3 regions of the Comamonas sp. AG1104 genome follow, and region 1 is predicted to be linked to each of the others. Evidence: predicted binding sites of a transcription regulator. Region 1 holds the regulator's gene; each other region holds the start of a gene.
What was found. Region 1 encodes FNR, which switches genes on or off when oxygen is low (the NO sensors DNR and NnrR bind a similar motif). Its sites were predicted from a motif close to TTGATNNNNATCAA; they were not measured.

Region 1 (7,486 bases):
CCACCCAGTTTGAGGCATCCTGCCAGAACGCTTTTTGCACCAGAGAGGCGCACAGCACATCAACATACTGCTCCTGCGCCTGCTCGGGCGTGTAGCCTGTGAGTTGCATACTGGCTGCATTGGCATGCACGACACGCAACGTCTGCGCATCCAGCAGCCAGACCGCCTCCTGCAAACCATCGAGCATGGAGGCAAGCAGAGGGTCAATCAAAAAACTCTGCTGCAAAGTCACGCGAGGTCTTTCTCGGCAGCAGGTGCTGCAGAACTATCAAAAAAGTAGCAAAGACGCCTTTGCGGCTGTAAAGCTTCTAACGCATTTCGAGAAAGCTGATTTCGCGTCAACCCTCGGCGAATACCCAAACCCACATATTCAAGCAAATCTACAAACCGCAGTTTCTGCGGCGCCTGAATGTCATAGGTCAGCACCTGCGGCTTGAGCGACTGGCTGGTGTTGACGGACACCACCACGCCCATCCGCCCATCGCTTAGCTCCACCAAAGAGCCCGGCGGATAGACCCCCAAGGTCTGCACGAATGCCTTGAGCACATCGGGCGCATATCGCTGGCGATACTGCCCGTAAAGTGCAGCCATGGCTTCATGAGGCGTCATTTCGTTGCCTTGCAGTGGCAGATTGCACAAGCGCTCAAAATTATTGACCAGCGCCAGGATCTGTCCGGCAATGTCCATATCTGCGGCCAGCAAGCCGAGTGGAAAGCCTGACCCATCGGCCCATTCATGATGCTGGGCGATGGCCGTCGTGACGGAAGGAGGATAGCCCATGGATAGAGCCAATGCCACTGACTCTCCGACATGACGTGCATACACGGTCTCTCGCAGAGGCGTGCGGCCCGTGCCTTGATTCAGTGCGTTGGCCGATGCGGAAATCTCCAGCCCCGGCTTGCCCATGTCATGCAACAGCGCCGCCGTGCCCAGATCCTGCAATACGTCATTGCGCAGGCCCAGCGTCTTGCCCAGCAACAGACTCAGTACGGAGACATTGACACCATGAACGCCAAAGGTGGCGCCCCCCGTATCCGCGAGCAGATGCAAACTCAGATCACGAGCCTGTGCCAGTTTGACGACTTGCTGCGCAACCAGCATATCCGTCGTTGTTCGAGCCTTCTCGGGGTTGACTGGCAACAAGGCCTGCACGTCATCAAATACGGAAACCGCGCCCAGAAACCTGGATTGCAGGCCCAAAATACTGTTGCGCCATGCATGCGCATCGTTCTCGGGGGGGCAAGGAGCGGGTTGAGGGTCTGCAGCCACAGACGCTGCCGCCTCTTCCAGATCACTTCTTGAGAGATCGACCTGAACTGCCTTGAGCTTCAGAGTCCTTAGTGTCTGCAACTGCTCGTCATTGACAATCTTGAAGCTGCTGACGGGAAATGGATGGCGCAACCAGCCAGTCTCCAGATGGACATACATGCCGATACGCAGTTGTCCGATATCAATAGCAACGAAACGATTCACTTTGAGCGCTACACACAAGATAAGACATTATTCCGCAGTTCCATGACTGCTCAACCATGACTAGGGTCTGTTGGGATGCAAACAGCATCAACAAGCCCCTCTTGTGTGACTTATCGGCACCAAAGGCTGGGTTTGTAGACCAGGTCCATCCACAAAGCCCAACTCGCAACACCAATCAGCATCAGACCTGCGACTCTAGTGCCCCACCTGGCCCGCAATGCATTGACATGTGACTGCCCCAATTGCCACAGCCAGGGTCCCGCCAGCAGCCACACTGCGCCGCCGACTGCAAAGGCTGCCATGGACAAAGCACCTTGCCAGGCACCGCCACTCAAGGCTGCCACCAATACCGCCGAATACAGCAAACCACAAGGCATCAGTGCCCAGGCAAAGCCGGCGGCCAGACTTCCGCCCGGCGCAGTGACCCAGGGCTGAACCCTGGCCCAGACGGAACGCCCCGCCCGCTCCAGCCAGGCTGGTTGCCGCGCCTGCACCACCATGGCCAGTCCCCAGGCCATTACCGCCACATGCATCAGCGTCCAAAGTCTCTGCAATGCCGTTGTCTGACTGGTCAGCCAGGCCAGACTTTCCATGGCCACGGCCGCAATCCCGCCCAGCAGGGCATAGGCAGCGATGCGGCCCAGATGAAACAGGCTAGTACGCAGCCACTGGCGTTTTTGCAGGCCGTGCACGGCAATGGGCTGCCCGCCACCGATGGGCTTCGCTGCTGTGACCACACTGCAGGGGGCAGCGCACATCACAAGACAATGGGGCCCACCCACGAGCCCCATGATCAAAGCAGTCCAGACCAGCGAAAACAACATGCGCTAGATGATGCGTGAAAAGCGGGCGCGGTTCCGGTCGGCCTGCAAATATCGGTCAAACAGCATGGCTACTCCGCGCACAAAAAACCAGCCCAGGCCGGTGACCTTGAAGCCCTCGACGGACAGTTCGACCAAGCCGTTGCGCTGCATCTCCGCCAGCGCATCGAGCTCCGCAGCGAAGTACTCGCGGAAATTGATGAGCCAGGCCTGCTCCATGGGTTCATACAGGACGGAGCCCTGGCACATGATGGACATGATGACGGCTCTGCGTACCAGATCGTCACGCGAAAGCGCCAATCCGCGCTGCACGGGCAGCACGCCACCATCGACGGCGTCGTAATACTCTTCAAGAGTCTTGACGTTCTGACTGTAGGTCGCGCCCACCTTGCCGATAGCCGATACGCCCAGTGCAATCAGATCGCAATCAGGCTGGGTGCTGTAGCCCTGAAAGTTGCGATGCAAGCGCCCCTGACGCTTGGCAATGGCCAGAGAGTCGTCAGGCAGTGCAAAGTGGTCCATGCCTACATAGACATAGCCGCCATTCATGAACGCATCGATTGCGCCGGAGAGCATGTTCAGCTTGTCCTGTCCCATGGGCAGGTCTGCCGATTCGATCCGCCTTTGCGGTTTGAAGCGCTCGGGCAGATGCGCATAGGCATACAGCGCAATGCGATCGGGGCGCAGCTCATTGACCTGTGCCAGCGTGCGCGCAAAAGACTCGGGCGTCTGTCTGGGAAGACCGTAGATCAGGTCCACATTGATGGAGACAAAGCCCAGGCGGCGCGCCTCGGCCACCAACGCAAAGACTTGCTCGGCGGGCTGCTCGCGGTGCACCGCTTTCTGCACCGCGGGATCAAAGTCCTGCACGCCAAAGCTCAGTCGATTGAACCCCATGTCCTTGAGAGCTCTCAGCCGCTCGTTGCTGACGGTGCGCGGATCGACCTCGATGGAGTACTCGCCCGCCGGATCCAGCTTGAAATGCTCACGCATCAAGACCATCAGTTGCTGCAACTCGGCATCGCTGAAGAAGGTCGGTGTGCCTCCACCCAGATGCAGCTGGCTTACGAGCTGGCCTTTGCCGCAATGCTCGGTATGCATGGCCAGCTCTCGACTCAGGTAGTCCAGATACTCGGCAGCCTTTTCATGATGCTTGGTCACGATCTTGTTGCAGGCGCAGTAATAGCAAAGCGACTCACAGAACGGCACATGCACATAAACGGACAGGGGCAAAGCGCGCGAGCCGGAATGCGTCTTGCGCTGCTTTAGTGCCAGTATGTAGTCGTCTGCACCAAAAGCCTCAACAAAACGGTCGGCTGTTGGGAACGATGTGTAGCGTGGGCCGGGGATATCAAAGCGGCTCAGCAACTCAGGCGTGACTGCGGTCATAACTGGGAGTTAGGGTGCGCCCACACACTGTATGGAGCATATTTCAATGGAAATCAGATCCTGAAAATCATGCCCAAAATAGGCAAAAGCGCATGTTTTTGAACGAATATAGGCAATGTGCCCCAAGGCAATCACCCTGTCCTTGATGAAAATCAAGAGACTTCAAGGCAAGTGCTGCGACAATTTGATCCATCTCATCTTCAACCACGAGGTCAATGACCAGCGCGACTCTCCACTCTGTGCCTGTCTGCGCGGTTGCAAAAAGCCCATGAATCTTCAGACCATCAAAGCATCCTGCTCCAACTGCAATCTGCGTGAACTGTGCATGCCCATGGGCCTGGACGATGAACAAATGGAGCGCATTGACGAGATTGTGGCCACGCGCCGCAAAATCAAGCGCGGCGGGCTGCTGTTTCGCAATGGCGAAGAGTTCACTTCCCTGTATGCCATTCGAACCGGCTTCTTCAAGACCAGCGTGGCCACCGAAGACGGACGCGATCAGGTCACAGGCTTTCAGATGGCGGGCGAAATCATTGGTCTGGACGGCATCGTCAACGACCACCACACTTGCGATGCCGTGGCCCTTGAAGACGCCGAGGTCTGTGTCATGCCGTTTGACAAACTGGAGCAGCTCTCGCGCGAGGTCACGGCCCTGCAGAACCACGTGCACAAGGTCATGAGCCGCGAAATCGTGCGCGAGCATGGCGTGATGCTGCTGCTGGGCAGCATGCGCGCAGAAGAGCGCCTGGCGGCCTTTGTGCTGAACCTGGTCCAGCGTCTGTCGGCACGCGGCTTTTCGAAGTCGGAGCTGGTGCTGCGCATGACGCGTGAAGAAATCGGCAGCTATCTGGGCCTCAAGCTGGAAACCGTGAGTCGCACCTTCTCCAAGTTCGCCGAGGAAGGCATCATCGAAGTCAAGCAGCGCCACCTGCGCATTCTGGATACCGAGGCGCTCAAACGCATCGTCAACAGCCAGCAATGCCAGAGCTGAACCGAGTCAGCAGATGCACTCAAGACAAAGCCCGCGGACAGCGGGCTTTTTTGTCTGGGCGAATTACTCGGGCAGAGGCTCGGAAACAATGCCGCCATTGAGATCGCTGACGGAGCGCCCCAGCATCACCGTCATCGCACCTCCCATCAGGGTCACGACCCAGAAGGCAAAAAAAGCGACCGTATAGATGGCCTGGCGCGACCAGTCCAGAGGGGAGCCCAGCCAGTGCACATCCAGCGGGTCCACAAAGGCAAAAACCACCATCTCCATGATTGCCGCCGCCAGAAAGGCCGGCCAGACAATCCACATCCAGCGTCGAGCATCCATCCTGATTCTCCTTGGGCTGTGGGCTTGGTCATATTTTGCACAACAGTGGTGACCATTCATGCAGGACTGCGGGCATGCACCGTGGCGGGAAACCCTGAATTACTCTCTTTTCAGTAGCACCCTGCGCCTTCCTAATAACAAAAAACCATTTATTGCTGCATCAACGTTAGACAGAGCATGCGCAGCACGCTCTGATTTTGATATCGGGAACAAAAAAGGCCGCAAAAGCGACCTTGGCGGAGCAAGCGCCGGAGCGCTCAGCGATCCAGCGGATGATCCTTGGCTGGAGTGGCCGCATGATTGCGGCCGGTGACTGCAGGGGCCATGCTTTTTTCACTTTCGCTCAGGCGCTGGTTGATTTCCATGCCATGGCGGTAGTAGTCAGGGTCAATCACGGGATCGGGCCTGCTCAGTGCGATGTATGCGGTGACAAAGCCGGCAATCACCACGATCACAGGGCCGGCGATGATGAGCCAGACATGGGCAAACTTCCACCACGGCTTGCCGTCCTCGGGGTGGATGATCTTGGCCGTTTGCGAGACCTTGGCTTGTGCTGCCGACATGATGAAACCTCTTTCCAAAATTCTGGCCACCCAGGCACATATGGCAAGGTGGCATAGATTGCTGCCGATTGGCAGTGTCCTTGTCCGGCCTCCGTGATGGCCCACGAAGACCGGCAAGACCTGGCATTAACGCGGCACCAGGAATACCGTCTTCTCGGAAATACGCCCTGCTCCGGCAGTCACTGCATCCACATTGAAGTGTACGGGGTGCGAGCCGGGAGCTGCTGAGCCATACGGAATCTGCAGCCGCACCGCAATGCCGCGCGTCTCGGCAGGGCCAACGGTCACTTCCTGCTCGGATGCGACTTCCAGATTCTCCAGGCCCACGGCGCTGATACGGTAGTGCTGCTCGGACTCGGTGGCGTTCATGATCTGCAGACGGTAGACGTTCTCCAGCTTGCCTCCCGCCACGATGCGCGAAAGCGCAGCACGGTCGCGAATCACGTCGACCTTGAGCGGCTCGCGCAGCACCAGACTGGCGATCATGGCGGCGCTCAGGGCCACCAGCACGGCCGAGTAGATCAACACACGGGGGCGGAAAATGCGGCGGATCACCTGCACCTGCTTCCAGGCCTTGGCCACGGCATTCTGAGTGGTCAGCCGGATCAGGCCGCGCGGATACTCCATCTTGTCCATCACGGAGTTGCAGGCATCGATGCACAGACCGCAGCCAATGCACTCGTACTGCAGCCCTTTGCGGATATCGATGCCCACGGGGCAGACCTGAACGCAAAGCTTGCAATCTATGCAGTCCCCCAGACCCTGAGCCTTGTAGTCAACGTCCTTCTTGCGCGGACCACGAGCTTCGCCACGTTCGGCGTCGTAGCTGACGATCATGGTGTCCTTGTCGAACATGGCACTCTGAAAGCGTGCATAGGGACACATGTACTTGCAGACCTGCTCGCGCATATAGCCAGCATTGCCGTAGGTGGCGAAGCCGTAGAACGCCACCCAGAAAATCTGCCAGTTGCCCTGGAAGGCCATCAACTCCACACCCAATTCACGGATGGGCACGAAGTAGCCGACAAAGGTGAAGCCTGTCCAGAGAGACAGAACGATCCAGAGAAACTGCTTGAGCGACTTTTTCCAGATCTTCTCCAAAGTCCAGCCGTTCTTGTCGATACGCATGCGGGCACTGCGATCGCCTTCGACCTTGCTTTCGATCCACATGAAGATCTCGGTGTAGACCGTCTGCGGACAGGAGAAGCCACACCACAGACGCCCGGCCACGGCGGTAAACAGGAACAGCCCCAGCGCGCTGATGATCAGCAGCCCCGTCAGATAGATGAAGTCCTGCGGATACAGCACCAGTCCGAACAGATAGAAGCGCCGGGCTCCCAGATCGAACAACACCATCTGGCGCTCGCCCCACTGCAGCCAGGGCAGGCCGTAGAAGACGATCTGGGTCAGAAACACCATGGCCCAGCGCCACCGTGAGAACACGCCGCTAATAGAGCGTGAGTACACTTTTTGCTCGGAAGCGAACATCGGCACCAACTCAGGCCCGCCCTCGTGAGGCTCAGGCGTGATCGGTATGACTTTTCGGGGCTTTCCCTGATCGCACGGCATCGCAGTTCCTTAATATTTTTGTAATTACTGAAAATTGAAACGCGAAAAAGGCGGTGCCAGAGCACCGCCTTTTAAGAACGCATTACTTCTGGTTTTGCGTATTCGAAAGACTCCAGACATAGGAAGCCAACACGGCAATTTGAGCCTCCGTCAACTTCTCTTTCTGGGCAGGCATCTCATTGTGCTTGCCGTTGTTGACAATGTTGACGATTGCCGCCTCACCCCAGCCATGCAGCCAGATGTCATCGGTCAGGTTAGGCGCTCCCAGTGCAGGGTTGCCCTTGCCGTCCATGCCGTGACAAGCCGCACAGGCCACGAACTTGGACTTGCCTTGCGAAGCCTTGACGGCATCG
Region 2 (7,486 bases), 320 kb from region 1:
ACCTTTCATCAGTTCTTCGGTCTGGAGTTCAACTCCATGCACATGGTGATCTTCGTCTATCTGATGGCCCTGCTGCTGGCCATGGTGACGCTATTCATCAGCAACCGCCTGATCCGCATGCCCATTGGCCGCGCCTGGGAAGCGCTGCGCGAGGATGAGATCGCCTGCCGTTCGCTGGGCCTGAACCCCATGAAGATCAAGCTCTCGGCCTTCACGCTGGGCGCCATGTTCGCGGGTTTCGGCGGCGCCTTCTTCGCCGCTCGCCAGGGCATCGTCAATCCCGAGTCCTTCACCTTCATCGAGTCGGCCCTGATCTTGGCCATTGTGGTGCTGGGCGGCATGGGCTCTCAACTGGGCGTGATCGTGGCGGCCATCATCCTGACCGTGCTGCCCGAGTTGGCACGCGAGTTTTCCGAATACCGCATGCTGATCTTCGGTCTGGTCATGATTTTGATGATGGTCTGGCGCCCACAGGGCCTGCTGCCCATGAAGCGGCACCAAGTGGAGGTGAAGTCATGAAGCTGCACCTGAACGCTATTATTTCAATAACTACAACCACAGGCAGGGCAAGCGCATGAGCGAGTATTTGCTAGAAGTCAAAGACCTGTGCATGCGCTTCGGCGGCCTGCTGGCCGTGGACAACGTGGGCTTTAACGTACGCCCTCAGGAAGTGTTTGCCATCATCGGCCCCAACGGCGCGGGCAAGACCACGGTATTCAACTGCATCAGCGGGTTCTACCAGCCCTCAGGCGGCTCGGTAGTTCTGGACGGCCAGAGCATTGCAGGCCACAGCAGCCATCAGGTCGCCAACCATGGCGTGGTGCGCACCTTCCAGAACGTGCGCCTGTTCAAGAGCATGACGGCACTGGAAAACCTGCTGGTCGCACAGCACCGCCAGTCGCGCGCCACGCTGCTCGGCGGCCTGTTCAACACTCCAGGCTATCGCCGTGCCGAACAGGAAAAGATCGACAACGCGCTGCAATGGCTGGACGTGATGGGCCTGCGCCAGTTTGCCAACCGCGAGGCCGGCAATCTGGCCTACGGTCACCAGCGCCGGCTGGAGATTGCGCGCTGCATGATCACCAAGCCTCGCGTGCTGATGCTGGACGAGCCCGCCGCCGGCCTGAACCCGCAGGAGAAGAAAGACCTGCAGCATCTGATCGACGATCTGCGCAAGCAGTACGGCGTGGCTGTGCTGCTGATCGAGCACGATATGGGCCTGGTCATGGGAGTGTCCGAGCGCATTCTGGTCATGGAATACGGCAAGCCCATCGCCATGGGCCTGCCCGAGGCGATTCGCAATGATGAACGGGTCATCAAGGCCTATCTGGGAGAGGCCTGATGAGCCAGCATATGTTGCAACTGGAGCAGGTCTCCACCCACTATGGCGCGATCTGCGCGGTCAATCATGTCAGCCTGCATGTCAATCAGGGCGAGATCGTCACCCTCATCGGCAGCAATGGTGCAGGCAAGACATCGCTCTTGATGACGGTCTGCGGCAACCCTCGTGCCAGCAGCGGGCGCATTCTGTTCGAGGGCGAGGACATCACCCAGATGTCCACTCATCACATCATGCGCCGCGGCATTGCCGTCTCGCCCGAAGGCCGTCGTGTCTTCAAGGACCTGACGGTGACCGAGAACCTGCAGATGGGCGGTTTTTTCCTGAACAAGGCCGAGATCGCCGACGGCGTCGAGCATGTGTTCAAGCTCTTTCCTCGCTTGAAGGAGCGTGCAGCGCAACGCTCGGGCACCATGTCCGGCGGTGAGCAGCAGATGCTGGCCATAGGCCGTGCACTGATGAGCAAGCCGCGCCTGCTGCTGCTGGACGAACCCACACTGGGCCTGGCGCCGCTCATCATTGCGCAGATCTTCGAGATCATTCAGACCATCCGTGCAGCGGGTGTGACGGTGTTCCTGGTCGAGCAAAACGCCAACCGCGCCCTGCAGATTGCCGACCGAGGCTATGTGCTGGAAACCGGCAAGGTGGTGCTGGAGGACAGCGGCGTCAACCTGCTGAGCAATGACGAGGTGCGCAAGGCCTATCTGGGTCATTGACAGCTCACTGACCTCATCTGAGGTCATCACCAGGCCCTGCCGGACGTCAGTCTTGCGGGGCCTGCTCTTTTTCTGTCTTCAATCACCCGTAAGATGCCCGGCATGACAAAGCATTTAACGATTCTGACCGGTGGCTCTCGCGGCATGGGCCTGTCCATGGGGCAACTGCTGCTGCAACAAGGCCATCAGTTGCTGAGCATTGCCCGCAAAACCAGCTCCGCCCTCACTTCCAGCGCCAGCAAGCCCGAGCAGCTATTGCAATGGGAGCAGGACCTGGCACAAAGCGCCGCAGCCGCGCAACGCCTGGCGACCTGGCTGGGCACGATGGATCCCCATGAATGGGCCAGCATCACCCTGATCAACAATGCGGGCGTCATGCCGCAGATTGCGCCGCTGTCTCAGGTGCCTGCCGCCGACATGATCAATGCCCTGCGCGTGGGTCTTGAAGCGCCCATGGCCCTGACCGGAGCCTTTCTCGGAGCAACCGAGAGCTGGCAGATCCCCCGCAAGGTGCTCAATATCTCCTCGGGTCTGGGCCGCCGTGCCATGGCCTCGCAAGCCAGCTACTGCACGGCCAAGGCCGGCATGGACCAGTTCAGCAGCTGTGTGGCGCTGGAAGAGGCTGCCAAGCCCAACGGCGCACGCATTGTCTCTCTGGCACCCGGCGTCATCGACACCGATATGCAGGTACAACTGCGCAGCGCAGCTTCAACCGACTTCCCCGACGTGGGCCGTTTTGCAGGCCTGCACAGCAACGGGCAGCTGACCTCGGCCGATGACGCCGCAGCCCGCGTGCTGGCCTGGCTGGCACGACCGGACTTCGGCGACCAGGTAGTCGCCGACGTACGCCAGGCCTGAGATCGCACTCGGAGCGGCCGGACTCCAACACATGGCTGCAGCCGCCTTATCCAAACCAAAGGCCAAAGGCGCCTGCAGCTCTTGTTGCTGTGAACTACCGGGCCAGGCAAAAAATCGGGGAACAGGCCCTGCCTATTCTCGAACCAAGCCCTGGCAAGTCTTTCATGCGTGGCAGAATGTTTCCACTGGTCTGCAGCAGCCTCTGAGGCTGCGCGCAGAACCACAATCCGCACCCGTGGGCCACATCGGCAGCGACACCCGATCGGTACGCTGCCCCCGTGCTAGCAACGGCAGCAACCCTGTCGTGCAGCGCGTGCGGATGGCGATCATGTCCGTACGGCATGGCTCTCGCACCCCGGTAAAGACAAATACCCATTGATGGCGGAACCACCGTCCCCGATCATCGAAAAGCCCACCTTCCGTGACTCTGGCTTCCGAGCTCAAGGCTCAGGTACCAGCCGCGACTGCGCCGCCCTTGTTTGCGGGCCAGCGCTCCCCCGTTCGTCTCTGGAGCTTCTTTTTCATGATTCGCCAAATTCTCATCAGCACAGCCGTGATCGCAAGCGCGGGCCTGAGCTTTTCAGCCGCTGCACAAGACCCCGCTGCCGACTACCCCAACAAGCCCGTGCGCATGATCGTGCCCTTCCCGCCTGGCGGCGGCACCGACATCCTCTCGCGCGTGATTGCCAACAAGCTCACCGAAGTCAGCAAATGGACCGTGGTGCCCGACAACCGTGCGGGTGCAGGCGGCACCATCGGCATCACCGAAGCGGTCAAAGCGGCGCCCACGGGCTATGACATGGTGATGGGCCAGAAGGACAATGTGGTCCTTGGCCCCTACCTCTACAAGAACCTGCCCTGGAACCCCAGCAAGGATCTGACCCCCGTGGCTCATGTGGCCTACACCCCCATCGTGATCGCCACCGCCGCCAACTCGCCGTACAAGACGCTGGCTGACGTGGTGGCTGCAGCCAAGAAGAACCCGTCCAAGATCACCTACGGCTCGCCCGGCAACGGCACCAGCATCCATCTGGCCGGCGTGATGCTGGAAAAGGCCTCGGACATTCATCTGACCCACGTGCCCTACAAGGGCTCCAACCCCGCGATGATGGATGCACTGGCCGGCAATGTGGATCTGCTGGTGTCCTCCGTACCCTCGGCCATAGCCCAGATCAAGGCCGGCAAGCTGCGCGCCATCGCCGTGACCTCGGCAAAGCGCTCGTCCTCGCTGCCAGACACCCCGACACTGGCCGAGTCCGGTCTCAAGGGCTTTGATGTGAGCACCTGGTACGGCCTGTTCATGCCCAAGGGCACGCCCGCAGCCATCGTGACCAAGGTCAATGTCGAAGTGAACAAGCTGCTGGCAACGCCCGAGGTGCGCGACGCCATTCTGACCCAGGGCGCCGAGCCCCAGTCCATGAGCGTGGCCAACTTCGACAAGATGTTCCAGGCCGACTTCAAGCAGTCCAAGCAGGTCGTCGAGTCCTCGGGCGCCAAGATCGAGTGACATCCCGACGCGGCGCGCAGGATTCGCGCCGCCCTGCCTGGCGTGGGCAGGCCTGATCTGAATCAATGCAGCCTATGACAGGCTCGTGAATACTTCTGCGGAAACCCCTGAATTTCTGGAGAACATCATGGCATTGCTGGTCTGGGTCCCCGAGCTGGACACCGGTATTGCGGAGATCGACCGGCAGCACCGCCGCATCGTCGATTACATCAACAGACTCTACGAGTTGCGCAGCTCGCCAGATCGCGAAGGTCTGGGCGATGTCATCGGCGAGATGATCGACTACACCGTCTCGCACTTCGTCTTCGAGGAAAGCCTGATCGAGAGCGCCGGCTATATGTTCGCCGGCCCGCACAAAAAAGTGCACGAGCTGTTCACGCGCCGCGTGATCGAGATGCAGACCCGCTTCGATGCGGGTGAGGATGTGGCCGCCGAACTGCACGGCATGCTTTCGCGCTGGCTGTTCAACCACATCCGCAACGAAGACCATGGCTATGTGGACTCGGCCAAGGTCTATCTGCGCATGATGTCCAAAGAGAGCGGACAAGCTGCACAGAAGGAACAGCTCAAGGCCGAGGTGCTTCAGGAGCTGGAATTGCAGCGCAAGAAAAAAGGCTGGCTGGCCCGGCTGCTCAATCGCTGAGCACTCTGGCTCATCAGAAAAACGGCTCCCTGAGGAGCCGTTGCTTCGTGGGCAGCCGCCTTACGCTCACTCGCGCACAACAAGAACCGGGATTTTGACTGCGCCCAGCACACGTTGCGTGACGCTGCCCAGCATCAGCTTCTCAAGGCCGCGTCGCCCCTGCGAGCCCATGACAACAAGGTCTGCGCCCACGCTCTCCATGGTGCGCACAATGCCTTCATGCACTGCATGACCCTCACCCACCAGGGTCTTCACGGGCACACCCGCCTCATCCATGATGGCCTTGACCGCATCCAGGGCGGTGTTGGCTTCGGCGGTGGCCGCGCTCAGATACTGAGACTGGCCATAGGCAAAGTCGGCGCCCACGCCGGTGAAAGGATAGGGATCGACCACATACACCGCCGTCACGGCGCTGCCGAAAACCTTGGAGAGTTCAGCGGCCTTGCGTGCGGCCAGCATGGAGGGCTTGGAGCCGTCGACCGGAACCAGGATGTGATTGAACATGGACATATGTTTCTCCTTCTAGGTTGCAGGCGACACGGAGCCCGGACCAGGGACCCAGGGCAAATGCCGCTCTTGGAATAGCATGCAGTCTGCCTTCATCATGCCTCAGCGTGTTGACATGAATCAACCCTAAAGTTCACTCCAAGCCATCTGCCTCAGATGCAGACATGGGCCGCCTGGTACTCGTAGCACTTGTCCAGCAGAGTGTCGGACTTGTCGGTGATAGTGATGCGCGTGCCGTCGGGACGCAGCAGGGAGACGTTCTTGAAAGCCGGCTCATGAGGCTTGCTCGGTGCATCGCGGCGCACGGTCCATTCCTCCTGGACGATGCCGCCCGGCAGGTCCAGCATTACGACGATCTGCTCGGTATCGTCCGACAACCTGATGCACTTGGCATCATTGAGCTCGACCACGGCACCGGCCGGCGCGGCCAGACCATAAGGGCATTCCTCCACCCCGTGAACCGGCACCGAGGCATCGCCAAGGGTAATCTCAAGGCCGTTGCGAAAGTAGATCGTGGGCTCCTTGGTGTAGGCCGCCTGTGCCGGACGGTCTTGCGAAGGCTTGCAGGCCGCTACTGTGACAAGAGCGGTCAGCACTGAAATACTAAGGGCGTAAAAGCGATTCATATAAAAAACCACGCCCTGCAGGGCGTGGTGTCGGCCAGCTGTTCTGGCTTGTTGGATGCAGGAAAGACTTGAAGGGGCGAAAGCTTCGCCGCAACAAGCCTGCATCATGCAGTGTCGATGGCGTCACTTTGATGCGTTGAGCACGTTACAGTTTTGCTCAAATTTTCAGAACAAAGCCGTCCGGCCCAATCAAGCTCAAGCGGCCTGGCCCTGCTGCTCCTGGAGCTCGGCCCCCTGGAAGTTGCCGCGGCGATAGGTCAGCACCAGCGTGTCGCGCACGCCACCGGGCTCGGCAGGTTGGATCGGCGTGGTCTCATGAATCATGCGCGCATCGTCGAGCAGCATCACCGACCAGGGCTCGGTCAACGTGAAGCGCTGGCCATTGGGGCCGGTCGCTTCGAACACGCGGGTCTCGCCCCCTTTGACGCCCTTGCGTCCCACCAGCAGCACGGCGACCAGATCGACGCCGTCGCGGTGCGCGCCTTCGGGCGTGGGCCGCCCGATGCCGTCCGTGGTGTCGATGCGGAACTGGTGCGCCTCGACAAACCAGCGCTCATGCCGCTCGTCGGCGCAGAACACCTGATCGGCCAGTTGCCCCAGAGCATTGATCATCTCCAGCCATGCCGCGCTCGTCGTCGTGCTCTCCAGCATGGGCTCGAACATGCGCTGCATGCCGCCATGCAGCGCGTTGTATTCCACCGGCTGCCAGTGCGCGCGGTGGGGCACTTGCTGCACCTGGTCGCCTTCGCTGACAAAGCAGGAATGGCGGCGGCGGCGATAGCGGCCACCATCCTTGAGGAAGGCATCGGGCGGCAGGCCCTGCCAGTCCGCATCCATGGCATGCAGATCGCTCACGCTCAGGCCCATCCACTGGGCAAAGTCCTCGGGCTGCAGCACGGCATAGCCGCGCGTGCGCAGGGACTGGGCTGCCTCGGCAGCGGCAATATAGGGAGGGGAAAACATGATGTGCGCCATAAGGTCGGCAAGCTTACTCCTCGCAAGCCCCGCCGGCTTGCGCCGCGTCATCAAAATTTACGCAAGGCAGCATCAACCAAATTGCATGGATGAAAAAAAAGCCTGCATCGCGCATGGCAATGCAGGCAGAGCGCAAGGCACCGGGACCACGCACCGGGACCACGCACCGGGACCACGCACCGGGACCACGCACCGGGACCACGCACCGGGACCACGCACCGGGACCACGCACCGGGCTTCATCACCGCGGTGATGAAGCCCAGGCGGTCTTGGGCGTAGAACGTGTTGACAATCTCCTCGTGCCGCGACAGCGGC
Region 3 (7,486 bases), on a different contig from region 1:
ATCAGGTCGTGACCGCATATTTGCCCGAAGTCGCGCTGCGCTATATCAACAGCGGCATGAAGGTGGATCTCATCATTGCCGCCGATGAGTTTTCCGGTGCCTTGAGCATCGCAAAAATGCAGGAAAAGCTGGCCCGGGAGCATGTTCTCATTCCGCTCATCCTCATGACAAGCAGCGAAGAGGCCGAAGTGCCACATGCTCAGGAATGCCGCTATGTGGTGCTGAGCAAGCCCATGGATATTGGCGAGCTGGCACGCACCGTACAGCGCATGCTGCATCCGGACTTCACGACGCCTGCCGATCTGCCGGCCGTCTGAGAGCGGTTCGGACGCACGCAAAAAAAGGCGCCACTGCTCTCGCAGTCGCGCCTTGCTTTCGCTTTCAGCGGCTGGACCAGCCGGCTCAGGCCTTGATCGCCACGGCCGCTGCCAGACGCTGGCGCAACGCCTCATACAGGCATACCCCGCTGGCGACAGACACGTTCAGGCTTTCCACCGCGCCCTGCATGGGGATGCTGACCAGCGCATCGCAGGTCTTGCGGGTCAGCTGGCGCATGCCATCGCCCTCGGCCCCCAGCACCATCGCTGTCGGGCCGGTCAGATCCATCTGGTAGAGATGCTTGTCGGCATCGCCGCTGGTACCGATGATCCAGATGCCGCGCTCCTTGAGTTCCTTGAGCGTGCGCGCCAGATTGGTGACCATGAAGTAGGGCACGGTCTCGGCCGCACCGCTGGCCACCTTGGCCACAGTGGCGTTGATGCCGGCCGCGTGATCCTTGGGAGCGATCACGGCATGCACGCCGGCGCCGTCTGCTACACGCAGGCAGGCGCCCAGATTGTGAGGGTCGGTCACGCCGTCGAGCACCAGCAGCAGCGGGGCCTTCACGCCTTCATCTTCCAGGTCGTCGAGCAGCTCGTCGAGCGTGCGCGTGTCCTTGACTTCTTCCACGCGTGCAGCCACGCCTTGATGGCCGTGAGAGCCAGCCAGCTTGGCAATGCGCAGGGCATCGGCCTCGATCAGACGCACCCCGGCTTCCTTGGCGCGCTCCAGAAACTGGCGCATGCGCGCATCGCGACGCGAAGCCTCGAAATAGACTTCGATGATGGACTGAGGGGCGGTCTTCAGACGCACGCCTACGGCGTGAAAGCCGAAAAGAACTTTGGGGGACGACATGGGGCCACATTATCCCGGCGTTTGCGGCAGACCTGGGGCTCGCAGGGCCATGTCTGGGCTGGCAGCTGAGGTTTTTCATTGCCGCTACACTGCGCCCCCAACGGACGGCCCCCCATTCATCAGGCAGAACCGGCATGGCTTTTGCCGAGTGCAAGTCTTTACATGAAGCCGCGCAGCCGTCCAGAACGACTGGCAGCAGGCTTGCCCTGCAGCTCCCCCGGCATTCGCGTACAAGATCTCCTCATGCCCGGCATGACGAGATTGGCGCGCGTGCATCCTCTTCCAATCCCTTAACAAATACCCTGCATGCTCAAAGCCTTGCTCGATTGGTTCAACCGCACCAGCCTGGTGCTGCAGATTGTGATTGCCCTGGTTCTGGGCGGCCTGGTGGCCTGGCTGTGGCCTGCTGCCGCCCAGCCCGCATCCTTGCTGGGCAGTCTGTTCATTGCCGCCCTCAAGGCAGTGGCCCCGGTGCTGGTCCTGCTGCTGGTCATGGCAGCCATCAGCAGCCACCGCCCGGGCCAGGAAACGCAGATCAAGCCCGTGCTCTGGCTGTACGTCATCGGCACGCTGGCAGCGGCCTGCGTGGCCGTGGCAGCCAGCGCGCTCTTTCCCTCGGTGATTCACTTTCGTGAAGCGCCCAAAGTCCAGAGCGTGCCCGGCGAGATCAGCCAGGTGCTGAGCACCGTCGTCCAAAGCCTGTTCGACAACCCCGTCAATGCATTGCTGAACGCCAACTACATCGGCATTCTGGCCTGGGCTATCGCGCTGGGCATTGCACTGCGCCACGCCACGCCCACCACCCGCACCATGGTGGAGGACTTTGGCCATGCCATCACTCGCGTGATTCAAGGCGTGATTCGCCTGGCCCCCTTCGGCATCTTCGGCCTGGTCGTCGCCACCTTCTCTTCCGGCGGGCTCGATGCACTCAAGGACTACGCCCATCTGCTGGCCGTACTGGTCGGCTGTATGGTGTTTGTGGCATTGGTGATCAACCCAGTCATTGTCTGGACACAGACTCGCCGCAATCCCTACCCGCTGGTGCTGACCTGCCTGCGCGAAAGCGCAGTGACCGCCTTCTTCACGCGCAGCTCGGGAGCTAATATTCCCGTCAATCTGGCCCTGGCTCAGAAGCTCCGGCTCGACGAGAACACCTACAGCATCTCCATCCCGCTGGGCGCCACCATCAATATGGCCGGCGCGGCCGTCACCATCAGCGTGCTGACGCTGGCCGCCGCCCATACGCTCAATATCCCGGTGGACATCCCCACGGCCATATTGCTGTGCGTGGTCTCTGCGGTCTGTGCATGCGGCGCCTCGGGCGTACCCGGTGGCTCGCTGCTGCTGATTCCTCTGGCCTGCAGCCTGTTCAACATCCCCAACGATGTGGCAATGCAGGTGGTGGGTGTCGGCTATGTGATTGGCGTGATCCAGGACTCGACCGAGACAGCCCTCAATTCCTCGACCGACGTGCTGTTTACGGCAGCCGCCTGCCGCGCGGCAGAGCGCAGGGCCGGGCTGGAAGTCGCGCGCATCTGAGGCTTGAGCTCAGAGACTACTGATTTAATAGCTACAAGCGTTTATTTGATGAGCGCCAAAACCCCAAAAGGCCTGTGTTCACACAGGCCTTTTTGTTTTCAGACAGAGCGCCCGGCTTCTATGGTGATGCTGCGATCGCATTGCGCCGCAATCTCGCGGTCATGCGTAACCAGAATCAGGGTCGTGCCGCGCTCGCGGTTGAGTGCAAACATCAGCTCCATGATGGTCTGGCCCGTGGCGAAGTCCAGGCTCCCAGTGGGCTCGTCGGCCAGCAGCACGGCCGGCTCCACCACAAAAGCACGCGCCAGGGCCACGCGCTGCTGCTCGCCGCCCGACATCAGCCTGGGATAGTGATTGAGACGCTGACCCAGGCCCACACGCTCCAGCATCTGCGCGGCGCGCGCCCTCGCATCGCGCTGCCCCGCCAGCTCCAGCGGCAGCATGACGTTTTCCAGAGCCGTGAGATTGCCCAGCAACTGAAAGCTCTGGAAGACAAAGCCCATCTTCTGTGCCCGCACCGCCGCCCGGTCGTCCTCGCTGAGTGCAAACAGATCCTGGCCCAGCAAGCGGACCGTGCCGCGGCTGGGGGTATCGAGACCGGCCAGAATCGACAGCAAAGTACTCTTACCCGAGCCCGAGGCCCCCACAATGGCAACAGTTTCGCCGGCCGTGAAACTCAGATTGATATCCCGCAAAATATCCAGCACGCCTGTGGAATCGCTCACCGATTTGGACAGTTGCTCAACGGCAATCAAAGGAATGGCAAGAGTTGTGGACATGAATCAATTGGATAGCAAAAACGTCAAGAGTCGCAGCCAGCACTTTGCGCTGCAGCGTCGTCACTGTATCGCTGTTGCTCTGACGCTCGCCATTTCAGGGGCTTGCGTCGCGGCAGCAGCCTCATCGCCTGCCAGGAACAAAGAGCCGGCCAAGGCCGCCGCCAGCGCGAAACCCGGCCCGGTGCTGGTGCTTGGCGATTCTCTGAGCGCCGAATACGGCCTGACGCGCGGCAAGGGCTGGGTGCAGTTGCTGCAGCAGCGCATGAATGACGAAAAAAATCCGCGCAAGGTGGTCAATGCCAGTATCAGCGGCGAGACCACGGCCGGCGGCAGAGCGCGCCTGGCGTCGCTGCTCAGGCAGCATGAGCCGGGCATCTTGATTCTGGAGCTGGGCGGCAACGATGCATTGCGCGGCCTGGCGCTGCAGAGCACGCAGCAGAATCTGGAAGTCATGATCAAGGCCGCCAGGGAGGCCGGGGCCCAGGTGCTGCTGGTGGGCATGCAGGTACCGCCCAACTATGGAGCGGCCTATACCGAGCAGTTTGCCGATATGTTCAGGAGCATTGCCGACGCGCAAAAGCTGCCGCTGGTGCCGTTTCTGCTGTCGGGCATCGGCGATGCGGCTGATGCCGAGCGATGGTTTCAGAGCGACCGCATTCACCCCAATGCCCAGGCCCAACCCCAGATGCTGGCCAATGTCTGGCCCAAGCTCAGGCCCCTGCTGAAGTAAGCGACGGCCGCGCGGCCTCAGTCGCCGCCACCTCCGCCATCACCGCCAGAGTCCCCGCCGTCCGAGCTGCAAGCACTCTCGTTGCTGCCCGAGCCGCAAAAATAGCTGTCGTTGAAGACGTCGCGGCCGTCCTCGCGGCTGCTCGCCGAAGTCCAGGTCAGCTGCGAATCGGTGCTGTGGCCCGAGGCGCCTGGCTGGGGCGTAAAGACTTTTTTCAACCAGTTCCAGAACTCCATGGCATCCCCCTCATTGCGCCTCAAGCAGGCTCCTCCTTGCTTTCGGCGCGGACGCTGGCTTTATAGGCATGCCAGCTGGCGCAACCCAGCAGCGGCCCGATGACGATCAGACCTGCACTGTAGAAGAGCAGCGAGACCGCGATCAACACGGTGATGATCAGCCCCCACAGCAGCATCACACCCGTGTTGGCCCCCACCACGCGCATGCTGGTGATGCAGGCCGTCAAGGCATCGGTATCCAGATCGAGAATGGCGGGCAGTGAAACCACCATGCTGGCAAACACCAAGGCTGCAAATATCCCGCCAACTGCGGTGTAGCCCAGCAGGAACGCCCAGTTCTCGGGCCGCAGCAGGGTCTGCAGCAGGGTTGCCGTACTGGGCATACCTGTGTCAAACGAGATGGCGAACACCACCATGGCGGCGCGCCCCCAGAGCATCTCCAGCACCATCAGCACCATGACCAGCATGCCCATGCTGGCCAGATGCTTGTCCCAGCAGGTCAAGGACTGCGACAGCAGCACGGGCTTGCCCTGCTCCAGCTGCTTGCTGACGTAGTACAGGCCCATGGCCAGGAAGGGGCCGACCAGCAGACAGCCGCTGGCCATGGACATCAGATATTCGGGGCTGGCGCGAAACACCCAGGCCATCAGACGCGCCATGCCCCAGAAACACAGGCCGTAGAACAGCGCAATCATGGGTGCGCGCCGCACATCGCCAAGGCCGAGCAGCAGCCATTGCCAGGGCTCTCTCCAGCGCAGTTGCAGAATCTGCAGATTACCGGACTCGGCCTTGACCTCGGAAACAGGGGAAGCTTGCATGCGAGACCCTCCTTGTCGCCCATGCCGCGCCTCGGTGGCGGCAACTGACAGGAACAAGTTACCCGCTCAACCCTGAATCTGCATTGCGGAAAGCCCGCATGTCAGCCCTCGCATTTTCACTATAAAAACAAGAGCTTATAGCGCCTATCAAATATTGATTTCAGACAATAATGATAATGAAATCGTTTATTCACAGGCGCTTAAAGCTCCTAATTAAATAGCATCAACCAAAGGCCTTGAGCAGCGCCTGGGCCAGATCAGCCTGCAAATCGGCCGTATCTTCGAGGCCGATGGCAAAGCGCACCACGGTCCCCGCCTTGATATGCGGTGTGGCACGGCTGCGCATCTCGGGCAGCTCGTAGGGCACGACCAGGCTCACAGGCCCGCCCCAGCTGTAGCCCAGCTTGAACAGGCGCAGGTTGTCGCAGAAGCGATCCACGGCCGCCTGATCGAAGCGCTCGTCGATGACCACACTGAACAGACCGGCAGCCACGCCATCCTGGCCCTGGCCTTGTGCGCACAGCTGCTTCCAGCAAGCATGGCCAGGGGCGTCAGGCATGGCGGGGTGCAAGACCTGCGCCACAGCACTCTGGGTGGCCAGCCACTGCGCCAGCTGGCGTGCCGAGCGATCCTGTGCGTGATAGCGCAGGCCGATGCTGGGCAGGCTGCGCAGCACGGACTCTGCGTCGTTGCCGCTCACGCCCAGACCCAGGCGCATGTGCGCGAGCTTGATGCGCATATGCAGGGGCTGGTTGCGCGTGATGATGCTGCCCATCAGCACATCGCCGCCGCCGCTGGGGTACTTGGTCAGGGCATGGGCCGTGACATCGACGCCCAGGCTGCCGTCGCCCAGCAGGTCGAAGGGGCGAAAAGCCAGGCCCGCGCCCCAGGTGTTGTCCAGCACCATGGTCACGCCCCTGGCGCGGCACAGGCGCACCTGCTCGACGAGATTCGGGAACTCCATGGTCACCGAGCCCGGAGCCTCCAGCCAGACCAGCTTGGTAGCCGGCGTGATCTTGGCCGCCAGATCCTCGACGCTCATGGGGTCGTAGTACTGATGGCGAATGCCGAAATGGGCCAGCTCGCCCTCGGTCAGCGTCTTGTTGGGACCGTATGCGTTATCGGGCACCAGCACCTCGTCACCCGTCCTGAGCAGCGCCAGCGACACCGTAGCAATCGCGGCCAGGCCGCTGGGCACCAGCAGACATTGCAGACCGCCCTCCAGCGAGGCCAGACGCTCTTCCAGGGCATAGGTCGTGGGCGTGCCATGCAGGCCGTAGGTGTAGCTGCTCTTGTCCAGCCAGCGGCGTTCGCGCATCGCCTGCACGTTCTCGAAGTACACGGTCGAGGCCTTGTGCACGGCCGGCTGCGGGCCTTCGAAGTCCGTGGGTGGCTTGTAGGGATGGTGGATCAGATGGGTGGAAAGCTTGTGGTCGGCTTGGGTCATGCCCTGATCTTAGTGCCATGCAGCCACAAAAAAGCCAGAGGGCTTGCGCGCTCTGGCTTCATGCGAGATGCAGACTGAAAGGTCTCAGCCTGCCTTCACGGTCAGATTGTTGTTGACCGAGGTCACGCCCTTGGCTGCCTTGGCGATATCGCCGGCCTGGGTCTTGACAGCTTCGCTGGGCACGGTGCCGGTCAAGGTCACTGCGCCGCCCTTGGTGTCCACATTGATCTGCAGAGCGCTGATTTCCGGGGCCTTGATCAAATCGGTCTTGACGGCAGCGGTGATGCCAGCGTCATCGAGGGCAGCACCCGCCTTGGCAGCGCCTTCCTCCATCTTGTTGCCTGCCTTTTCCATGGCGGCACCAGTAGCTTCACCAGCCTTTGCCAATGCATCGGCAGCTGCATCGCCGGCCTTGGCCGTACCTTCTTCAATCTTGCTGCCTGCATTTTCCGCAGCCTTCTCGGTCTGGGAAATGGCGGAATCGAGCTTCTGGCCAGCGGTCTTGTTGTCGTCGGACTTGCCGCAGGCAGCCAAGCCAAAGGCCAAGGCGGTAATGGCCAGAACTTGAGCGGAACGCTTGAACATAGTGGTCATATCGATTTCTCCCTTAATGCTTGCAAAAACATGACGGTCAACTGTAACCAGCCACCATTTTGGCCCGGATACGAACTTTTCCCGCATCCCTGTAGGACAAATTTGTCCGAATTTGTGACATTTAATTAATAAATGTTTTCTTCTGTGATTTACAGAAACTCTATGCAAGC

Region 2: a site for FNR is predicted at 5,681-5,694, ahead of DFO48_RS02640 (universal stress protein). Genes of this name have one in related genera too.
Region 3: a site for FNR is predicted at 5,430-5,443, ahead of DFO48_RS16725 (DUF2189 domain-containing protein). Genes of this name have one in related genera too.

What each region holds. Positions count from the first base shown of each region.
Region 1 covers NZ_QQAS01000001.1:282,782-290,267, reverse strand. The annotation lists gene DFO48_RS01310 (bifunctional diguanylate cyclase/phosphodiesterase) at 1-187, opposite strand, end outside; gene DFO48_RS01305 (HD-GYP domain-containing protein) at 229-1,473, opposite strand; gene DFO48_RS01300 (sulfite exporter TauE/SafE family protein) at 1,584-2,297, opposite strand; gene hemN (oxygen-independent coproporphyrinogen III oxidase) at 2,301-3,683, opposite strand; gene fnr (fumarate/nitrate reduction transcriptional regulator Fnr) at 3,952-4,674, shown strand; gene DFO48_RS01285 (hypothetical protein) at 4,738-5,001, opposite strand; gene DFO48_RS01280 (FixH family protein) at 5,259-5,564, opposite strand; gene ccoG (cytochrome c oxidase accessory protein CcoG) at 5,691-7,133, opposite strand; gene ccoP (cytochrome-c oxidase, cbb3-type subunit III) at 7,216-7,486, opposite strand, start outside.
Region 2 covers NZ_QQAS01000001.1:601,714-609,199, reverse strand. The annotation lists gene DFO48_RS02670 (high-affinity branched-chain amino acid ABC transporter permease LivM) at 1-519, shown strand, start outside; gene livG (high-affinity branched-chain amino acid ABC transporter ATP-binding protein LivG) at 575-1,342, shown strand; gene DFO48_RS02660 (ABC transporter ATP-binding protein) at 1,342-2,055, shown strand; gene DFO48_RS02655 (SDR family NAD(P)-dependent oxidoreductase) at 2,149-2,913, shown strand; gene DFO48_RS02650 (tripartite tricarboxylate transporter substrate binding protein) at 3,437-4,420, shown strand; gene DFO48_RS02645 (bacteriohemerythrin) at 4,506-5,063, shown strand; gene DFO48_RS02640 (universal stress protein) at 5,130-5,567, opposite strand; gene DFO48_RS02635 (hypothetical protein) at 5,723-6,196, opposite strand; gene DFO48_RS02630 (2OG-Fe dioxygenase family protein) at 6,392-7,171, opposite strand.
Region 3 covers NZ_QQAS01000005.1:438,176-445,661, forward strand. The annotation lists gene DFO48_RS16695 (hybrid sensor histidine kinase/response regulator) at 1-317, shown strand, start outside; gene rlmB (23S rRNA (guanosine(2251)-2'-O)-methyltransferase RlmB) at 403-1,173, opposite strand; gene sstT (serine/threonine transporter SstT) at 1,480-2,712, shown strand; gene DFO48_RS16710 (ABC transporter ATP-binding protein) at 2,811-3,491, opposite strand; gene DFO48_RS16715 (arylesterase) at 3,490-4,221, shown strand; gene DFO48_RS16720 (hypothetical protein) at 4,239-4,457, opposite strand; gene DFO48_RS16725 (DUF2189 domain-containing protein) at 4,478-5,275, opposite strand; gene DFO48_RS16730 (PLP-dependent transferase) at 5,499-6,722, opposite strand; gene DFO48_RS16735 (BON domain-containing protein) at 6,807-7,316, opposite strand.